DNA from 2 places in the Heyndrickxia sp. FSL W8-0423 genome. Region 1 is predicted to be linked to the other one. Evidence: predicted binding sites of a transcription regulator. Region 1 holds the regulator's gene; the other holds the start of a gene.

What was found. The regulator LexA, encoded in region 1, represses DNA repair genes until DNA is damaged. The targets are predictions, from matches to a motif close to CGAACATATGTTCG.
Region 2: MKY81_RS17100 (Y-family DNA polymerase) is a predicted target of LexA. The motif match lies at 3,199-3,212, and genes of this name have one in related genera.

Annotation. Positions count from the first base shown of each region.
Region 1 is NZ_JBBPBE010000001.1:2,688,295-2,698,406, reverse strand. Features, by position in the region: gene MKY81_RS13700 (ABC transporter ATP-binding protein) at 1-717, opposite strand, end outside; gene MKY81_RS13695 (ABC transporter transmembrane domain-containing protein) at 721-2,472, opposite strand; gene MKY81_RS13690 (YneF family protein) at 2,669-2,887, opposite strand; gene sirA (sporulation inhibitor of replication protein SirA) at 2,962-3,402, opposite strand; gene tkt (transketolase) at 3,580-5,586, opposite strand; gene MKY81_RS13675 (DUF896 domain-containing protein) at 5,754-5,987, opposite strand; gene MKY81_RS13670 (YneB family resolvase-like protein) at 6,098-6,739, opposite strand; gene yneA (cell division suppressor protein YneA) at 6,748-7,068, opposite strand; gene lexA (transcriptional repressor LexA) at 7,232-7,855, shown strand; gene glnA (type I glutamate--ammonia ligase) at 7,915-9,249, opposite strand; gene MKY81_RS13650 (MerR family transcriptional regulator) at 9,296-9,685, opposite strand; gene MKY81_RS13645 (methionine gamma-lyase family protein) at 9,899-10,112, opposite strand, start outside.
Region 2 is NZ_JBBPBE010000001.1:3,330,439-3,340,550, forward strand. Features, by position in the region: gene MKY81_RS17085 (helix-turn-helix domain-containing protein) at 1-414, opposite strand, end outside; gene MKY81_RS17090 (SPL family radical SAM protein) at 520-1,353, opposite strand; gene MKY81_RS17095 (YolD-like family protein) at 1,496-1,837, opposite strand; gene MKY81_RS17100 (Y-family DNA polymerase) at 1,859-3,070, opposite strand; gene MKY81_RS17105 (IS110 family transposase) at 3,602-4,825, opposite strand; gene MKY81_RS17110 (DUF4179 domain-containing protein) at 5,282-6,589, opposite strand; gene MKY81_RS17115 (sigma-70 family RNA polymerase sigma factor) at 6,582-7,103, opposite strand; gene MKY81_RS17120 (SDR family NAD(P)-dependent oxidoreductase) at 7,219-8,016, opposite strand; gene MKY81_RS17125 (MBL fold metallo-hydrolase) at 8,031-8,993, opposite strand; T-box leader at 9,168-9,381, shown strand; gene proC (pyrroline-5-carboxylate reductase) at 9,428-10,112, shown strand, end outside.

The sequences.
Region 1 (10,112 bases):
ATTGATACTAGCGAATTCTTTTCGAAACCGTGCTTCCTGCCGAAACAATTGGATAATTGACATTCCTTGCAAAGATTCATTTAGCTTTGCATTTAATTGACTAAGACGCTCTCTTAAATCTTGATAAAAGACAGAACTATATTTGCGGTATAGTCCCATGATAAAAATTAATATAGGCAGTATACATAAGCAAAAAACGGCAAGTTTTACATTTAACGCAAACATCGCGATAAAGATCCCTATAATTAAAAAGACTCCTTGAATAAAAGTAACCATGACATTTACAAACATATCATTAATCGCTTCCGTATCGTTTGTTACCCTCGATACAATACTTCCTGCGGGTGTTCGATCAAAGTATCTCATTCCTAAATTTTGGACCTTTGTAAACACGTCAATCCGCAATTGCTGAATGATTTTTACGGCAATTTCCTGAAACTTAAATAGCTGATAATACTGTATAATCGCTTTAAATACTTGAATTAAAATATATACAACCGCTAAATTTACAAGTGCTTGATATGGAAAATGTCTAGGTGTTAAATAATCATCAATAAACACCTTTACGATAATCGGACCATAAATATCACCAATTGTTGCTAGTAACAATAGAAAAAAGGCGAAGAACATCATTTTCAAATGAGGTTTCGTATATGCCATCAAGCGAATTAGTATCATCCTTTGTTCTTTAGCCGTCATCGTCATATTTTTATCCATTATTTACTTTCCCCCAAGTTCTACAAGCTCTTCAAGCTGCTGACTGACAAACATCGCTTTATACCAACCATCATTTTCCATTAATACATCATGTGTTCCACTTTCAATTATTTTCCCATTTTCAAGTACTATAATTTTATTCGCATGTTTAATCGCACTTAGTCTATGGGCTGTAATAATCGTGGTTTTTCCCGAACGTTCTTCCTTTAACGATTTTAAAATCGCCTCTTCCGTTTTGGCATCAACTGCCGACAATGAATCATCGAGAATGAGCACTTCCGGATCTTTTAACAACGCTCTGGCAATGGAAATTCTTTGTTTTTGTCCCCCAGATAAAGAAACACCTTTTTCTCCTACTATTGTTTCATACCCATCTGTAAACTGAAGAATGTCATCATGGATATGGGCGATTTTCGCCGCCTTCTCGATAAAAGTTTGGTCAATTAGTGGATCACTAAAAGCAATATTCTCTTTTACAGTTGAAGAAAACAAGAAATGATCTTGCGGAACATAACCAATTGATTCTCTTAATCTGTCAATCCGGTATTCATAAATCCTATTATTTCCAAACAATATTGTTCCATTTATCCCTTCAAATTCTCTCAGTAAAAGTTTGATTAAAGTTGTTTTTCCAGCGCCCGTTTTTCCTACTATCCCAAGTGTTTCCCCTTGTTTCAACTGAAAGTGGATGTCTTCTAACACTGGCTTCGTTTCATTCGGATAGTGAAATGACTTTACTTTATATTCGATTGAACCTGTTGGGATAGTATTTATTGCATTTGGACGATCAAGAATTTCTTTAGGCTCTGACAATAAGTTACTTACTCGTTCATAGGAGGCTCTCCCCCGCTCCAAAATATTAAAGAGACTGCCAAACGCAAGCATCGGCCAAATGAGTAAACCAAGATAGGTAGTAAAAGAGATTAACTGTCCAATCGTTAATTCATTTGAAATGACATATTTTGCTCCAAATACAATAGATAAAAAGAATGATAAACCAATTACGATAGATATGGTCGGGTCAAAAAGGGAATCAATTTTCGCAACAGCTACATTTTTTTTGACTACATCAGCGGATTGAGCTCGGAAAGACTCTATATCCTCCTTTTCCTGACCAAATGTTTTAATCACTTTTATTCCATTTATACTTTCCTGTGTTTTATCATTTAACGATGAAAAGGCTTCTTGCGCTTTATGAAACTTTTTATGGAGCAATGATCCATAATAATTCGTTAATATTGCCATAAACGGCATTGGTATTAATGCGATTAGTGTTAATTTCCAACTAATCGTTGCCGCCATAGCAATAACTACAAAACCACCCGTCAAAAGTGAATCAACAAATGTTAACACTCCTGAACCCGCCGTCCCTTGGATTGCCTGCAAATCATTTGTTGCATGAGCCATTAAATCACCAACACGTTTTTGCTGATAAAATGAAGATGACATATTCGTAAAATAGCTAAATAAACGATTTCGTAAAATCCGTGCTAATTTCAAAGAAGAACCGAAAATCATAATCCGCCAATAATATCTCAAAACATACATAGCTAATGCTGTCACAATCAAAACGATAATCCATTTTATTAGCGTGCCTTTAGTTAATTCATTCTCTTTAATTAAATCAACGATATACCCCACGATTTTGGGTGGAATAAGGTGCAGCACTGCCACAACTGCTAAAATCAGTATTCCCGATATGTATGCTTTCTTTTCCTGCTTAAAAAACCACATTAAATCAATGAAAACCCTCATTTTATCCCCCATCTGTCCGTCAAAAAATTGTAAACTTTATTTAAGATATTTCATTAATCAAAATAAAAAACCCTTTCTAATATTACCAAATTTTCCGATAACAAAGAAGAGACATTTTCCAAAAAAAATAAAGCTATAAGATGATAGTTATCATAAAGGCTGTCCCTTTTCTAACATCATTTATAGCTCTATCCTATTACTTCATTTGTTGTTTATTCATCGCATTCATCATTTGATTGATTTTCTTTTGAGATGGTTTCATACCCATTTGAGTCATCATCATTTTTAGCATTTGTTCGTTGATTGGCGGATTTTTCTTTAAGTAGTTCATCATATATTTACGTGCTATGAAAAATCCTAGTGCAACTCCAGCTAATAGAGCTACAAGTATGATAATGTATACATACCAAGCCATAATAATCCTCCTTCATGTTGTCTATCTTACAGTGTACTAAATCCTCAATCATTATACAATATTTCAATTATGTTTCAAACGAATTTTCTTTCTTTTATTGGTTTCAACCAGCCAAATCTCTCATTTTCGAGGTCCATCGCAAGTAATCGTCCATCATATTTTCGCAAAACTTCTAAAAAGGCCGATTCCGAGTCATAGTTCCCCCATGCATTCAGCCTAAGCATATAATCATCGACAAATAACTCTACTCCATTGAACAGGTCATTTTCGATGTAACGATAAAAATTATTATTATGTTCAAAATCCTTTTTCTTTGAAAAAGCTTGTCCAAGTAAATGATGGATATGTAATACAGGTATTGGTTTCGTTATATACTCTATTTGCTTACCTAAAATTTGTTTTAGAATACCTTTTACTTGATAGTATTCCAAAAATAAATCAAAAAACATTCTTTCCCGTCCATAATAATACTCTGCAACCTCATCCTCTATTAAATAGATTTGATAGGCACGCATGATACTTCACTCCCGAGTTTTTATCCTTTCCTATTATTCTAGACTAATATTTCTGATTTTTTTGTCAAAAACTGTTTCAAATAGGTGATTTTTTTGTCGAAAAGCAATTTTTTATTACAACGGAAAGAAAATAAAGTATTAAAAAAGGGGGATAACAAGGTTATCCTCCCAAACTTTTTATTGTTGAAGTAACGCTTTAACTCGCGATACTACATTTTCTACAGTAAATCCGTATTCTTCCATCACTTTTGCACCGGGTGCAGATGCTCCGAATCCGTTAATGGCTAAAATTTCTCCTTCATCACCAACATAACGTTCCCAGCCAAATGGAGCTGCCATTTCGATAGCAAGGCGTTTTTTCACTGATTTTGGAATAACTGACTCTTTATATTCCTTCGTCTGTTCTTCGAAACGATCCCATGATGGCATACTTACTACTGATGCTTGAATCCCATCATTTAATAATGCTTTTTGAGCTTCAATTGCAAGATTAACTTCTGAGCCAGAAGCTAATAAAATTACGTCCGCTTGATTATTTTCAGATGGAGACACTACATAAGCACCTTTTGCGACACCTTCTTGAGCATTTTCTGCAGTTGATTTAATCGTAGGTAAACCTTGTCGTGTTAAAACAAGTGCAGTCGGTTTATCCTTAGATGTCAATGCGAGTTTCCATGCTGCAGCTGTTTCATTCCCATCCGCTGGGCGAATAACAGAAAGATTAGGCATTGTTCGTAAAGATGGTAATTGCTCAATTGGTTCGTGCGTAGGGCCATCTTCACCTACCGCAATACTATCATGTGTAAATACATAGGTTACTGGCAGGTTCATTAACGCTGCTAAACGGATTGCTGGTCGTAAATAATCAGAGAATACGAAGAACGTTCCTCCATAAACTTGTAATCCGCCATGTAATGCCATTCCATTCATTGCAGCACCCATCGCAAATTCACGAACACCAAACCAAATATTCCGTCCATCATAATTTTCAGGTGTAAAGTCTTTTTCACCTTTAATCATTGTATTATTTGAACCAGCTAAATCGGCTGAACCGCCAATAAAGGTTGGAACATTTTTTGCAATGGCGTTTAAAACTTCACCACTGGAAGCTCTGCTTGCTAAACTCTTTCCTTCTTCATAAACAGGAATATCTTTATCCCAATTTTCCGGAAGTTCTCCTTTGATGGCATGTTCTAATTGTGCAGCCAACTCTGGGTATTGCTTTTTATATTCTGCAAAAAGTTGTTCCCATTGTTGTTCTTTTTCAATACCTGGTTCTACGATTTTTTCATTGAAACGATCATAAACTTCAGCCGGAACGTGGAAATCTTCTTCAAATGTCCATTTATAATAGTCTTTCGTTAGCTTTAATTCATCTGCTCCGAGCGGAGAACCGTGGACTGCAGATTTTCCGGATTTATTAGGTGAACCATATCCAATTACTGTCTTAACTTCAATCATAGTTGGGCGAGTAACATCGGATTTTGCTTCCTCAAGTGCTCTAGAAATGGCTTCAAAGTCATTTCCATCTTCTACACGAAGATATTGCCATCCATATGATTTAAATCGTCCTTCCACACTTTCTGAAAATGATTTATCTAAATCACCATCTAGTGAAATATCATTTGAATCATATAATACAACTAAACGACCTAGTTTTAAATGTGCGGCTAATGATGCAGCTTCACTGGATATCCCCTCCATGAGATCTCCATCACCACAAAGTGCATATGTATAGTGATTAACTATATCGAATTTATCTTTATTGTAAACACCTGCTAAATGACGTTCAGCCATTGCCATGCCAACAGCCATCGCAATTCCTTGTCCTAATGGACCGGTAGTTGCTTCGACTCCTTTAGTGTGTCCAAATTCTGGATGTCCAGGTGTTTTGCTTCCCCATTGACGGAATTGTTTAAGATCATCAATGCTTAAACCATATCCTGCCAAGTGAAGTAGGCTATATAGTAACATTGAACCATGTCCAGCTGACAAAACGAACCGATCTCTATTAAACCATTCCGGATTTTTCGGATTATGGTTCATAAATCTAGTCCAAAGTGTGTAAGCCATCGGTGCGGCGCCCATAGGTAATCCCGGATGACCTGAATTGGCTTTTTCAATCGCATCAATAGAAAGTGTTCTTATCGTAGTTACTGCTAATTGGTCTGTATTGTCAAACAATTTTATACATCCTCTCTATCATATAGTCCAATATTAATATTAAACATGTTTATATTATAACTCAACTAAAGAAAAGTATAGTTTTTTATCTTTTATTGAAATGAATTATTATATATACACGAAAAAAGGCTGATTGGTCAGCCTTATCAAAAGAACTAATTTAATTATTAATGTAATCTTTTATTCGCTTGGATATTGCGGACTTTTTGAGGAGTTACATCGTTTCCTTCCGGATCAATCACGCGTACCGTTTCAATCGTATTTTTCATGGATGAACGAAAACTTTCTAAATACTCGCGTCGAAGACGAGATTGTTCCTTAGCTTCCTCATTAGTTAGTCCTTTTCCTTTAGACTTTTTCGATAGTTCATTAATTCTTGCTATTTTATCTTTAGAAAGCATATAGCTACTCCTTTTCTATAGAAACTACTATCTTTTCCAGTATAAGATACAGTAATAGTACTAGATAAATACTTTGTTATCAAGAAAAGAGCTTAAGCTTTCATTCGTAGTTATTCTTGCTTTACATATTCTTGATATCTTCTATGCACTGTTGCTTTTGAAACATCATATCCAAATCCTCTAAGTGTTGCTGCTATTTCAGCAAATGTAAGGTTATTCTTTCGCAAACGGACTATTTCATCGATAGGCATTTCCTTTCGATCACGCCCTTGAATATTCCCATGATCTTTTAAATTCAATTCTGGACGATATCCTTTATCAACTGCCCGTTTCATCCCTCTTTTTATTTTTAAATTATGTAATTTCCTTTGGTATTCTTCCACCATACTAACAATATTTAGAACCATGGAATCTGATTCGGACAATTCTAATTCACCTTGATGAGAAATACTATAAACTTTAATGCCTTCTTTAAAAAGACAATGTAAAAGAGCAATTTTTGCATTCCCTCTGCCTAATCTCGTCTCGTCTTGAATTAATAGCACATCAATGCTTTTTTCTTTTATAAGGTCAAGAATTTCTATAATCCCCGGACGATCTAAATGATAGCCACTTTCTTGATCATGAATCACTTGAACAACATCGAATCTATAAATTTTAGCCATCTCGATTAGTTCAGCCTCTTGCCTTTCAAGTGATGTTTCTTGGGTTTGTTTTGTTGTACTAACACGACAATAAATTACTGCTTTCATCATTTCTATTACTCCAAATCTAAAGCATATTGATTACTGTCATCCAACTGTTTTTTCATTTTAACAGGGATGACAATTTTATCTCCAGCTTTTATATTACTACTTGTTAAATGATTTTTATTCGTTACCCATTCAATGAAATCATTAGGATTCATTGAATGTTCTTCTGAATACATATGAGCAATTTTCCAAAGTGATTGTCCTTTGGATACAGTGATTTGCTGATAGTTTTTGTCATCTATAAAAGTGTTTGTTGCATATAAACCTATAATTAATGATAGAACAATTAATATAATAACATAAGAGTATTTTTTCCATAGAATAAGCATATAAAAAACCTCCTTCGAATGTATGTTCGTTTATTTATTTTTATTATAATGCGAACACTTGTTTTTAGTCAACAGTTTTTTTCGAACTTATGTTTGTATAGTTAGTTAAGAAATGCTATAATAAAATTAATCTAAAAGTTACGAAATAATCGGGGTGTGTATAATGACAAAACTTTCAAAAAGGCAACAGGATATACTGGATTTTATAAAACAAGAAGTGAAAGCAAAAGGGTATCCACCATCTGTACGCGAAATAGGAGAAGCTGTTGGACTTGCTTCGAGTTCTACTGTACACGGTCATCTGTCAAGATTAGAAACAAAAGGATTAATTAGAAGAGATCCTACTAAACCACGGGCAATCGAAATTCTCGATTTTGAATCAGAAAGCATTCCTAAACAAAACGTCGTGAATGTTCCTTTATTAGGTAAAGTTACCGCTGGTATGCCTATAACTGCCATTGAAAATATTGAAGAGTTTTTCCCATTACCGGAACAATTAGCACCCGCTGATGAGAATATCTTTATGTTAGAGATTGTCGGTGAAAGTATGATTGAAGCAGGTATTTTAGATGGGGACTACGTAATTGTCCGCCAGCAACAAACAGCTAATAATGGGGATATCGTCGTTGCTATGACAGAAGATGATGAAGCTACAGTAAAGCGTTTCTTTAAGGAGAAAGATTTTTTCCGCCTTCAACCGGAAAATTCAACAATGGCTCCAATCATTTTAAACAATGTCTCTATTTTAGGAAAAGTTATTGGTCTTTACCGTCACATCATTCATTAAGCAAGATTTTTATTAAAAACAAAACCCCTTTATACCAATGGTATCAAGGGGTTTCACTATTAATACATTTGCATATATTGCTCGCGTTCCCATGGGTGGACTGTTGTTCTAAACATATCCCATTCAATCTCTTTTGCTTCTAGGAAATGTTCAAGAATATGTTCACCAAGAGCACTTGTCATTACTTCATCGGAAATTAAATTTTCCAATGCTTGTTTCAATGTTCCAGGAAGGTCAATAATTCCTGCTTCCTCACGTTCTTGTTTATTCATAACATAAATATTTCGGTCAACCGGTGCTGGAACTTTAAGTTTATTTTTAATACCATCTAATCCTGATTTTAATAAAACAGCCATTGCTAAATATGGGTTTGCTGCAGGATCGACACTACGGACTTCAATGCGTGTGCTTAATCCACGTGAAGCCGGAATTCGCACTAATGGACTACGGTTTCTAGCAGACCAAGCAACATAACATGGTGCTTCATAACCAGGGACTAAACGTTTATAAGAGTTTACAGTCGGATTGGTGACCGCGGTAAAATTCGTTGCATGTTTAATTACGCCAGCAATAAATTGATATGCCGTTTCACTTAATTCAATTTTACCATTTGGATCGAAGAAAGCATTTTCACCATTTTTGAACAGTGATAAGTTGCAGTGCATACCGGATCCACTTACACCAAACAATGGTTTAGGCATAAATGTTGCGTGCAGACCATGCTTTCGGGCAATGGTTTTAACAACGAGCTTAAATGTTTGTATATCATCACATGCTTTTAATGCATGCGCATATTTAAAATCAATTTCATGTTGACCAGGTGCTACTTCATGGTGTGAAGCTTCGACTTCAAATCCCATTTCCTCAAGTTCTAATACGATATCCCGACGACAATTTTCACCTAAATCGGTTGGTGCAAGGTCAAAGTATCCCCCATTATCATTTAATTCTAATGAAGGTTCCCCTTTTTCATCTAATTTAAATAAGAAAAATTCAGGTTCAGGCCCAAGATTAAAATCTGTGAAACCTAACTCTTCCATTTCCTTCAATACACGTTTCAAATTATTTCGTGGATCTCCCGCAAATGGTGTTCCATCAGCATTATAAATATCGCAAATTAAGCGGGCCACTTTCCCTTTTTCAGCTGTCCAAGGAAATACTACCCATGTATCTAAATCAGGGAATAAATACATATCAGATTCTTCAATTCTAACAAAACCTTCAATTGAAGAACCATCAAACATCATTTTATTGTCTAACGCTTTTCCAAGCTGGCTAATCGGAATCTCAACATTTTTAATCGTTCCTAATATATCAGTAAACTGAAGACGAATAAATTTCACATTTTGCTCTTCTGCTATTCTTTCAATGTCACTACGATTATACCTTGACATAAACAATTTCCTCCCTATGGGTCCTATTTTTTAAATCAACTGTCAATTAGTGAAAAAATCTCGGTCTTTCATTTTGCATTCCAGGGCGTTGAAATCTCCCTGCTTGTAATAGTTCTTCCCTTAATATTTTTCTCACTTCTTCGTTAGATACTTCCTGTTTTGTTGTAGTTGTTTCTGTTGGAGTTGGTTCATTTTTCATAACTAATATTTTCTTAATTCCCGCCATATTTATGCCTTGATCTAACAAATCTTTAATTTCTAATAATTGATCGACATCATTTAAAGAATATAGCCGGCGGTTCCCATCTGATCTAGCCGGATGGATTAAACTATGTTCTTCATAGTATCGGATCTGACGGGCTGTTAAATCGGTTAATTGCATCACTGTACCAATCGGTAAGATTGGCATTGAACGACGAATTTGATTACCACTCATTAAAAACTCCGCCTTTCATATTTACTATATAAGTACTTTAATATATGTTAGATTAATTGTCAATAGAATGTTAGATTTTCTTACATAACTTTTTTTAACAAATTTCTTTTGTTAAAAGTCTGTTGTTTTAGCTCCAATTAACTATCTACATAACATAGCCTAAAAATAAAAAAGCGCGTGAAATCTAAGGTTCACACGCTTTCAATGCTCCATTTATATTAAATTCTTCGTTAATAAACGGTCTAATGCTAAACAGACAGCAATTTTCACATGAGTATATGTCAATCCGCCTTGTACATATGCAGTGTATGGTGGTCTCAGCGGACCATCTGCGGATAATTCAATACTTGCTCCTTGAATAAATGTTCCCGCTGCCATAATCACATCATCTTTATACCCGGGCATATAGCTAGGATATGGGGTAACA
Region 2 (10,112 bases), 640 kb from region 1:
TTCTTTTTCTTCCACGTGTTTGTTTTTATTACTCTTACTCGTACCTTTATCAGACATGGGTGACCGTCCTTTCGGTTTACCCAGGGCTTCAGCACCACCTTCAAGAAATTCCTTTTTCCATCTAGATATCATCGGAGGGTTAGTTATCCCAAATTGAAGGGCTGAATCAATCACTGAAGAACCTGTTCTCTTCATAAATCTTAATACATCTAGCTTAAATTGAACAGAATATGATTTCTCATGTTTCTTGCTCATTAAGCTTTCGGCACCAAAATTTTCGTAATTTTTTACCCAGTTAATAATCTGCTTATGTGACTTCACACCATGTTTACGGGCTAAGAGCTTGTATCCAAGATTTCCTTCTAGATATTCTTTAACTACCATCAGTTTAAATTTCTCACTATATTTAGCCATAAATAAACACTCCAAAAGTTAGATTTTTACTCTAACTTTTGGGGTGCAGTACAAAGTTTGATTCTTAGTCCAACTTAGGGGGGTTCGCTTCATGATCTAATCTTTTTATTTTGGAAAGGCTTCTTTTTTTGAAACTCTTATCATTTCACTAGGAAAGTATTTATGAAAATATTTTTCTACCATTACATGTATATCTTTACGATACCACTTGGATAAATCATGCTCTTCAAATACTTTTGGCATTCCTAATCTCTCTGAACGCTTTCCCATTGATCCATCACCAATACTTAAAGTATCGATCCAAACATGGTTTACGATACCCTTCAATTGTTTTGGAAAATCAGGTGTAAAAGGTAACAGCGGGGAAATCGAAGCTTGTGTAGGTATTCCGGCATCATGAATTTCCTTTAAGGCTTTTAGCCGGATTTTAATTCCCGGTGCATATGGTGCGAATATTTGCTTAATCTCTTCTCTGTCCGTTTCGATTGTCATAGATACTAAAACTTCACATTTTTCTTTCAATCTAATTATCAAATCGATATCCCTTGTGATAAGTGGGCTTCGTGTTTGAATTTGAAGAAAATCAGGAGGATTCTCAATCATTTCTGCTAAGATCGCTCTTGTAATGTTTGCCTTACGTTCTATTGGTTGATAAGGGTCCGTTGCAGAGGACATAAATATATTTACGGGTTTGTTCTTCCTCCGAAGTTTGATGATTTCATTCCGGTAATTTTCAGCTGCATTTGTTTTTATGTCCAGCCATTCTCCCCAAGGAATTTCTTTGAATCTCTGAATCGGCATTTCCCTTACATAACAGTATCTGCAAGAAAACGCACACCCACTATAGGGATTCAATGAATGTGTAAATCCGACATCTAAATAACCTTTTGCTTCTGTAAGGATTTTTTTAGAAAGTGTTTCTTTCATTTCAATCTTCACGTACTTTTCTCCTCTCTTTGGGTTTACCATAGCCACATATCCTGATTACTAAACGAAATAGTCGAGTGCATAATAAGAAAACCACTAATAGAGGTCAATAAGGATGGTTATTAGCCCACCCTTTAATAATTAATGTAACAACTTATATTTCGTCTTCGATCATCTGAACATCCACAATATTTTCAAGAAAAATTGTATGCACCTCATCAAATCTATCAATAATATCCAGTTTTCCCTCTAATGGCTTGTAGCGTTTAATCAATCCTAGCACAAGCTCATGGTGATGATTGCGATAATGAGTGATGGTTACCGTTTTTCCACATTCTATTGCTTCGTTCATTATATCGTCCATTCGTTCAAGTTGTTGTTCATCCATGTATTTTTGCTGTTCATACGTATCTTCCTCTGCCCAATCCCGAAGCATTTTTACATGCTCAGGAAGCATAAGTGAATTCCACTTGATTCGACCGCGATCACGTATCATCTTTGTCACCTCTATTCATTGTTATGCTTTATGACCACCTACTAATGCGGCACGTTTTCTTGCTGTTCCCGCTTGTGTATAAGAAACCGCTCGAAGCAGTGAGCCTGCTCCATACTTTTGACGAATTCGATCAACGACAAATCCTAGTTCATGCTGTTTAACACGATTCGGTTCAAATAAACTAAGCTGAAGGACCCGATCATCGATAAGATTCGAAACGGCAATAGTAATCTGTCGAACATTTTTCCCCGAATAATGAAGGTGAAATAATTTTAAACATACTTGATATATCTTCATCGTCACATTTGTTGGTTCATTAATCGTGTGTGAACGGTAAAATCCTCCACCGAAATCAGAGTCACTGTACCCTATTCCTAAACTAATCGTTCGTCCAGCCTTTCCATGTACTCGGGTTCTTTGGGCTACTTCTTCACACATTTCTAAAATGACATGTTTGATTTCAGGTTCTTCTTTGTAGTCCCGTAACAAAATTTGGCTTTTTCCAAAGCTTACCTGCCCTTCCATAATAGGAGCTCCTAATTCAGATAAATCTATGCCCCAGGCATGGTAATAGAGCTGATTGCCAATAATACCAAATTCCTTTTCTAACTTCGCGAGGTCATAATGTGCAAGCTGTCCGACAGAAAAAATCCCCATCCGATTGAGCCGCTTTTCAAGTTGTCTCCCAATTCCCCACATTTCTTTTAATGGAGAAATCCCCCACAGCTTTTCAGGAACATCCTCATAGGTCCATTCGGAAATGCCCTGCTTCTTTGCATCAATATCTAGACAAAGCTTTGACATGAGTATATTTGGACCAATGCCAATTGCACACGGAAGCTGAAACTCCCGTTCAAGCTCATCTTTTATTTTTGCAGCAATCGTTTTTGCATCTCCCCAAAGAAGATCTGCCTTATCCACTTTGATAAAACTTTCATCGACACTATATACATGTATCGCTTCCTTTGGTACGTATCGGTTAAATAAACGGGTAATCTCGGTTGCAATGCGTAGATAAGTTGCCATTTTTGCTTCAACAATTTTAATACAAGGATCATCTGGAATTTCAAACAGTCGAGAGCCTGTTTTAATTCCAAAATCCTTTTTTAATTTTGGTGAAGCAGCAAGCACGACACTTCCTTGCTGTTCTTTGTTCCCAACTACCGCTAAATAGCAGCTTAATGGATCCTCCCCCTCCATTACAGCAGAACAACTCGCATAAAAGCTTTTCATATCTACACATAAAATCTGATGATGTGGTAACGTATTGTAATCAACCGTCACGCTCTTCACCCTTTTTCAATTATATAATTTTGCCTCTGAATAGGAACGTTAGTTCTTATTATATGTATTATTTTATTCGAATATACGTTCGTGTTCAATCATCATTTTTTGGAAATTAGGAAAAAAGTCCACCCTGTTCATAGTTAATATGGATTATATTTTAAACTAATTTAAAATAAGCGGAAATTCTTCGGTTATACAGTAGAATAGAGCTCGGTTTGGGGGATATAGGCGGAGATTTTCCGATTAAGCAAAGAAAAATTACCCTTTTTTACGTTTTTAGAGTCAATAGCCGGAAAACTTCCGTCTATTTCTTACGATTAGTCAAGTGTATTTCAGTTAATTCATTTATGTTTTTTGTTTAGCTGTATTTGGGAGGGGTACCCCTTCCAAATACAGCTAAATTTTTCCCATGACGAAAAAACCTCACGATATTCTTTTTTTCGAAAGGTCAGTGTGCTATAGTGAATATAAACTTTGCTACGATTTCTGAGCTGGTAGTGCGGAATCATAATCGTAAAGTATGCCGTGTGTCAGTAACTGAAACGTCACTTTCAAAAACTTATTGATACACGCCACAATCGCGACCTTATGAGGCTTTCTCTGAGGTTGCGTTTTTAATTTGTAATAATAGTCTACTAAATGATTGGGTTTTCCTTTTGCCATAATCATTGTACACATCATAAAAAATAAAATCTTCCGTAGCTTCTTATTTCCTCGTTTATTAATTCGATCTCGGTATTGTGTATTGCCAGATTGATAGCGCATAATATCGATTCCAACGTATGCGTTCAGTTGTTTCGCATTTTTAAATCGGCGAATATCACCTAGTTCGCCAATAAGTCTGCAAGCTGTTGTATCACCAATTCCCGGAAAAGAGCGTAATACGGTATATTCCTTTCTTCCTTCAGACATCACAACCATTTGTTTCACAAGCTGGTCTTTCTTTTCCATTAAATCTGCAATACGTCGGGCGTAATCGCCTACTTGATTACAGCGAATATCCGTTGGTTCAATGGCAGGATATGAATTTTTCGCAGCTTCTAATAACACGATGGCTTTTTTCTCTGCACGTTCTAGTGAAAGTCTTTTACGTGTATTGCTTTTCAAACGATTTTTAATAATTGTCTTTGAATGAGCTAATAATAGTGCTGGATGTGGATACAGTTGCACAAAATTTAGAAATAGCGCTGAACTCGGTGTAATAAGTCGTTCCAACTCTGGAAATGAAATATGTAAAATGGCATGCATACGATTGCGTAAAAGAATAAGTTCTTCTTCAATTTCGTCATAATAACGAGTAATTGCCCGCATCTGTTCATAATAATCATTCTGCACATACGTCGTTTCACGTTCCAATTTAAAGTGGGTTTTCGCTAACTCATGGGCATCGCTAATATCAGTTTTGTGTCGACGCATTGAAGCCATTTGTAGGTTCGCTTCAAGCGGGTTCATGCGATAGTATGTATGTCCGTGATCCCGTAGAAACTTTTCAACGGATTTTGAATAGACACCCGTCGCCTCAAATACGATTTCAGGGGCTTGCCCATCAATAGCTGTTATTTCCTTAATACGTAGGTGTAGCTGCTCAAAATCAATGCGTGTATGATACAATTCCCCTTCAAATTCACATTGTCCATAACCATCATAAATGGCAATGGTACTTTTCCCTTTACTTACATCAAGAGCGATAACATGTTTCATATAAATATTCTCCTTTTATAACCAATCATAGAAGTCTTCACAGTGCCTTATCGATTCCATTTTCTTATACACGATCTCTAGGACCCAACATACTAAACTGATTCAAACAAGGGTGTGAAGTTGGCCTGTTTAAGATACGGACTCTTACATGGTCCCATAGACGGATCGACCTTTCTTCACTTCTACTATAAAAAAATAGTAGCACAAACCATGGCCTTGGTTTGTGCTACTAATGTTAGTATGTTTAAGCTATTTTCAGTGCTATTCTCTAATTAAGAGAAATTTTTCCGCTTATTTATCAAACTCATTTTAGCATCTTAATGCACTTATGGTTTTGTGAAAAAAAGGCTTAGAGACATTTACAGCTCTAAGCCTTTTTGACTGTGAAGTTTGGTCTGTAACTTACCGTTCTGCACCTCACAAGTACACCCGTTACTAAAATAGACGAGTTTTTACTTACTTTATTTGAATTTTCACATCCGTATTGATATAAGCAGGATAATCAATGAGTTTTAATGTAATCGGCTTTTTGGAAATCGCATTATTTATTTTGTATGGAAAACCGATTTTTCCCCCATCAGCTTCCCAAATATAAGTGGAAAGTCGATGCATTTTTCCAGTAAAATCCGTATAGCTATCAAAAATTTGGCCATTGAATTTCTCATTTAAATAAAACATCAAAAGATCAGTCGAATCATCGAATGCACCAAATTCAACTTTGTGCAACTGCCCGTCTTTGGGAGCTTGAATAATTTTCTTTTTAAATGGGTCGATAACAACATTCAATTCATCTTTGTCTAGAGCTCTTATTTTATTAAAAACTAAGAAAAGTTTCTTTGGCTGTTCAAAATAATTACTTTGCAAAAAATAAGTCTTTTCATCATTTCCCCCATGGGCAACAATTCCGTTTTGGATTTTTGACCAGGCTTCACCATTCTCATCAACAAACCGGAGATCTTGAATATCAAAAATCTCTTTTGAGTTTTGTGTAGGGAATTTCACATTAATTCCTACTCTTGTCGGGGAAAAAGTGATGTGATCAATAAGAATTTGTTGATTCTCAACAGTCACTGTCTTTTTCATTGGAATTGTTTTTTTCTTGCCGATTTTATTTTGGTCGATAGAAAAAGGAATTCTCCACTCCTCATTATATTTTTCAAATTTCATAACAAGAGTTAATTTTCCTTTAGGAATCGGTTCAGCGAATTCAAAAGTGCCATCCGAAATGCTGGTTTCATATTGATTGCGGCGATCTCCCCCACAGCAAGAGGAAGAACCTGTTTTTAATTTCTCTCCATTTTCCTTTTCAATATATACATCCTTAGACCAAACTTGTTTGGGAAGTTTCTTGCTCGATTTAAAAGAATAGAAAACAACCAATTGTTCCTCGTCTGTAATAATGGAATCAAGAGTCACTTTAAATCCATGATGCTCATCGGAACGATTCACTTTTTGAAAATACTCGTTATCCACAGCGGCTAGTAATCCCTTATTATCTTGAACCAATTCGACAATATGCTCCATTCCAGGAATTTTTTTTATATAGGAGGCAAATGTATCAGACACCCGTATAGAACCGAGAAAAATAATGATAAAGGAGGCAGCCAAAATAATTGTTTTTTTCCAGAGAGAGTAGTGTTTTTTCCGACGTTTTGCTTTTTGTATTCCAGTAAAAATTGCTTGATTTAATTGCTCTTCAGGAATCGTTGCCGTATCGATCTCCTGTTTCACACTTTGCAGCTGCTTTTCTTCTTTTTCAAACATGATTTTCTACCCCTCCCTCTTCTAAATGAAGCTTTAATTGTCGGAGTCCTTTATAAAGCCATGTCTTTACCGTACTTTCCGGGCAATTCAATAGTTTAGCGATATCAGAGATTTTCATATCATGAAAGTATTTTAAAATAATTACATGACTTTGTTTATCATCTAATTGTCTAACAGCTTCATAGAGATCTAGATTCATTAGATCTTCTTTACCACCTGCAATGTGTGACATATCATCATAATGAATAACGCGATTACGTTTTTTTAATTCATCATTGCAATAATTAATTAATATCCGAATGATCCATGTTGAAAAAAATTGAGGATTTTTTAATTTCTTAATCGCTTTAAAGCTTCGAAAGGATGTTTCCTGAACAGCTTCAAGGGCAGCTTCTTCATTTTTCATATAGGAAAGAGCAATCCGATAAAGCTGCTCTTTATGCTCAAGCAATAGCTGATAAAAGGCGGCATCATCACCTTTTTTCGCTTTCTTCACTAGAGAAATAATATCCATCTGCTTCCCCCTTTCATTCATTAGACATTTGAGTCTTTAAAAAAGTTTTAGTGTTTTCACATTTATTGCTTCTCAATAGAAAAAACCCGGATACAAATCGATCCGGGTTACGTCCTTACTTTTTGAAAAACGCCTTTCTCCCTAGCCGTTCTACAGTTCGAGGAAATAAAGTGTAGATAAGGCTTCCCGCATTCATCCAACCGGGCGCATTGATTTCTCTGCGTTTTGTCAGCATGCTGTCAACAATTTTCTTCGCTAACTTTTCCGGATTCAGCATATATTTTTCAACACTTTTTGCGTAAGTTCCGGATTTATCAGCTACTTGAAAAAAATTAGTCGCAATCGGGCCAGGATTAACTGTTGTCACAAAGACGTTATATGGCGACAATTCCATTCTTATGCTATTAGAATATCCGATAACGGCGAACTTTGTTGCTGCATAGACACTTGATTTAGGAGTGGCCATTTTCCCAGCTTGGGAGGCAATATTAATGATATGTCCGGATTTGTTCGTTCGCATTGATGGGATGACCTCTTTCGTACAGGCCATTAATCCAACGACATTCACATCAAACATTCCTTTAATATCGGACATAGAGGCAGAATGCGCCTCTTCAAAAACACCGTATCCCGCATTATTAACTAACACATCAATGTTTCCAAACTCCTCTCGAATTTTTTGAAAAACAGTAGGAATCTGTTCATGTGCGGAAACATCTAAAAATTGAATGCTACATTTTATTGAATATTTTTCTTCTATATTACGTTTCATCACCTTCAATTTTTCAATATTGCGAGCCAAAAGGACAAGATTGGCCCTATCTTTTGCACATTTGCAGGCAATCTGTTCACCTAAACCTCCGGATGCCCCTGTAATGACAATGGTTTTGTTTTGAAGACGATGATTCGTCATTTCGTTCACTCCTATTACGCACAAAAATAAGCGATACCTTCTTCATTCACTACTTTCTTGATGGCTTCTTTTGAGAGCAAGAAGTCTAATTGAGCGGTCGTTTCCGATAAAGTCAGTCCTAATTCTTTTTGATAAACTGCAGGGAAGAGCCTTTGACAGATTTCAAATGTCGTTAAAGCTTTCTCTTTAATCATTTCTCTTACTTGCATCGCCCGATCATGCTGTCTTTGCAGCCTGCGTTCAACCAAAGCATGGACATCTTTTACTTCCGCTCCATGCCCGGTAAAAGCTATGGAAATATCATAATCAAAAAGCTTCTTTAAAGAAGCATTATATTGCAATTGAGGCTTTGGACGCTCGCTCTCTTTAGATAGTGGTGGTTCCAATAATGGATTAGAAGAAATTTTCGCAAGTATATGATCACCTGCAATCATTGTGCCATCCTTTTCACGATAAAAGGATAGATGACTTTGCGCATGTCCAAGTGTTTCAAGTATGTTCCAATCTTCAAATCCTGGAATACAATCTCCTTCATTTATTATATCAGTTAGCGAACGACTAGCAGAAAACCTTAATGGCGATTTCCATTTTTTTAATAGTTGAGCAAATTCACCATGTACACCAAATTCACGAAATAAGGTTAAATAAAATTGATCATGTGCGCTAAAAAACGCTTCATCAAAAGAAAGATACGGCTTGCAGTACTGATGCCCGAAAATCTTAATCTCTTGAGGTAACCATTCTAGCAATCCCACATGATCGGGATGGTGATGGGTTAAAATAACTTGCTCAATATCATTCGGCGTATATCCTAATTGTGATAGTTGATATGTAAAGGATTCCCATGCTTCCTTTGTTTTTACCCCTGCATCGATTAGTGTTAATACATCCCCTTTAATAATATACACATTGACATCACCTACAGCAAAAGGTGTAGGCAATGAGATTTTCGCAATATTACCAATCCAAGAAACCATTTGTCTGCATCCCCTTATTTTTATATTTCTATAATATTCTAAATGATTAATACATATATTGTACCGATAAGAATGAAAAATGTCATTATATTAATATAAAAATGCAGAAAATTATAAAAAAAGAACACTTGACAAACAAGCCATTTCTTTTGCATAATCTATATAATTTAAAAAATAATCGCAATGACCAAGGCTAGTAAATAAAAAATGATGATAGAGAGTGAAGTTCATCGGCTGAAAGACTTCACCATCCGCTTTTTTATTGAACCTACCTTGAGAGCTTATTGGCAAACCAATACGTCTCCGGCGTTAACGGCATGAGATGAATGTAAAAAAGTTTTTTACATTTAATAAAGGTGGTACCGCGAATAACCCTTTCGTCCTTTTTGGATGAGAGGGTTTTTATTTTACATCAAAATTTTGGAGGGATATAGATGAAAATTTCATTTGTCGGTGCTGGATCTATGGCTGAAGCAATTATTAGCGGCATGACTCAAAAGAAATTAATCGATCATAAAAATATTTATGTAACGAATCGTTCAGACAATGTAAAACTATCTACATTAAAGGAAAAATATAAAATACAAACAACATATAGTATGAAAAATCTCCTAGAACAAACAGACATCGTCTTCCTTGCTGTTAAACCGAAAGACGCCAAAGATGCATTGCTAGCTATTCGCCCCTATCTTCATTCAACGACGTTGGTCATTTCTGTTTTGGCAGGTATATCGCTCTCCTTTATTGAATCAATCGTAGATGGTCCGATTATTCGTGCCATGCCAAACACATCTGCTGCAATCGGAAAGTCAGCAACAGCCCTAGCTTACAATGATAAAGTTTCAAATGAACAGCTAAATATCACCATAAATTTATTATCATCCATAGGTAAAACTACTATCGTTGAGGAAGAGAAGCTTGATGCAATAACAGGATTATCTGGTAGTGGCCCAGCTTATATTTACTATATTGCAGAAGCAATGGAACAATCAGCACAAGAAATAGGATTGGAAAAAACAGAAGCGAAAAAATTAATAATCCAAACATTACTAGGTGCAGCGGAAATGTTGGAGTTATCCGGAAAATCACCGGCCGATTTACGGAAGTCGGTAACAAGCC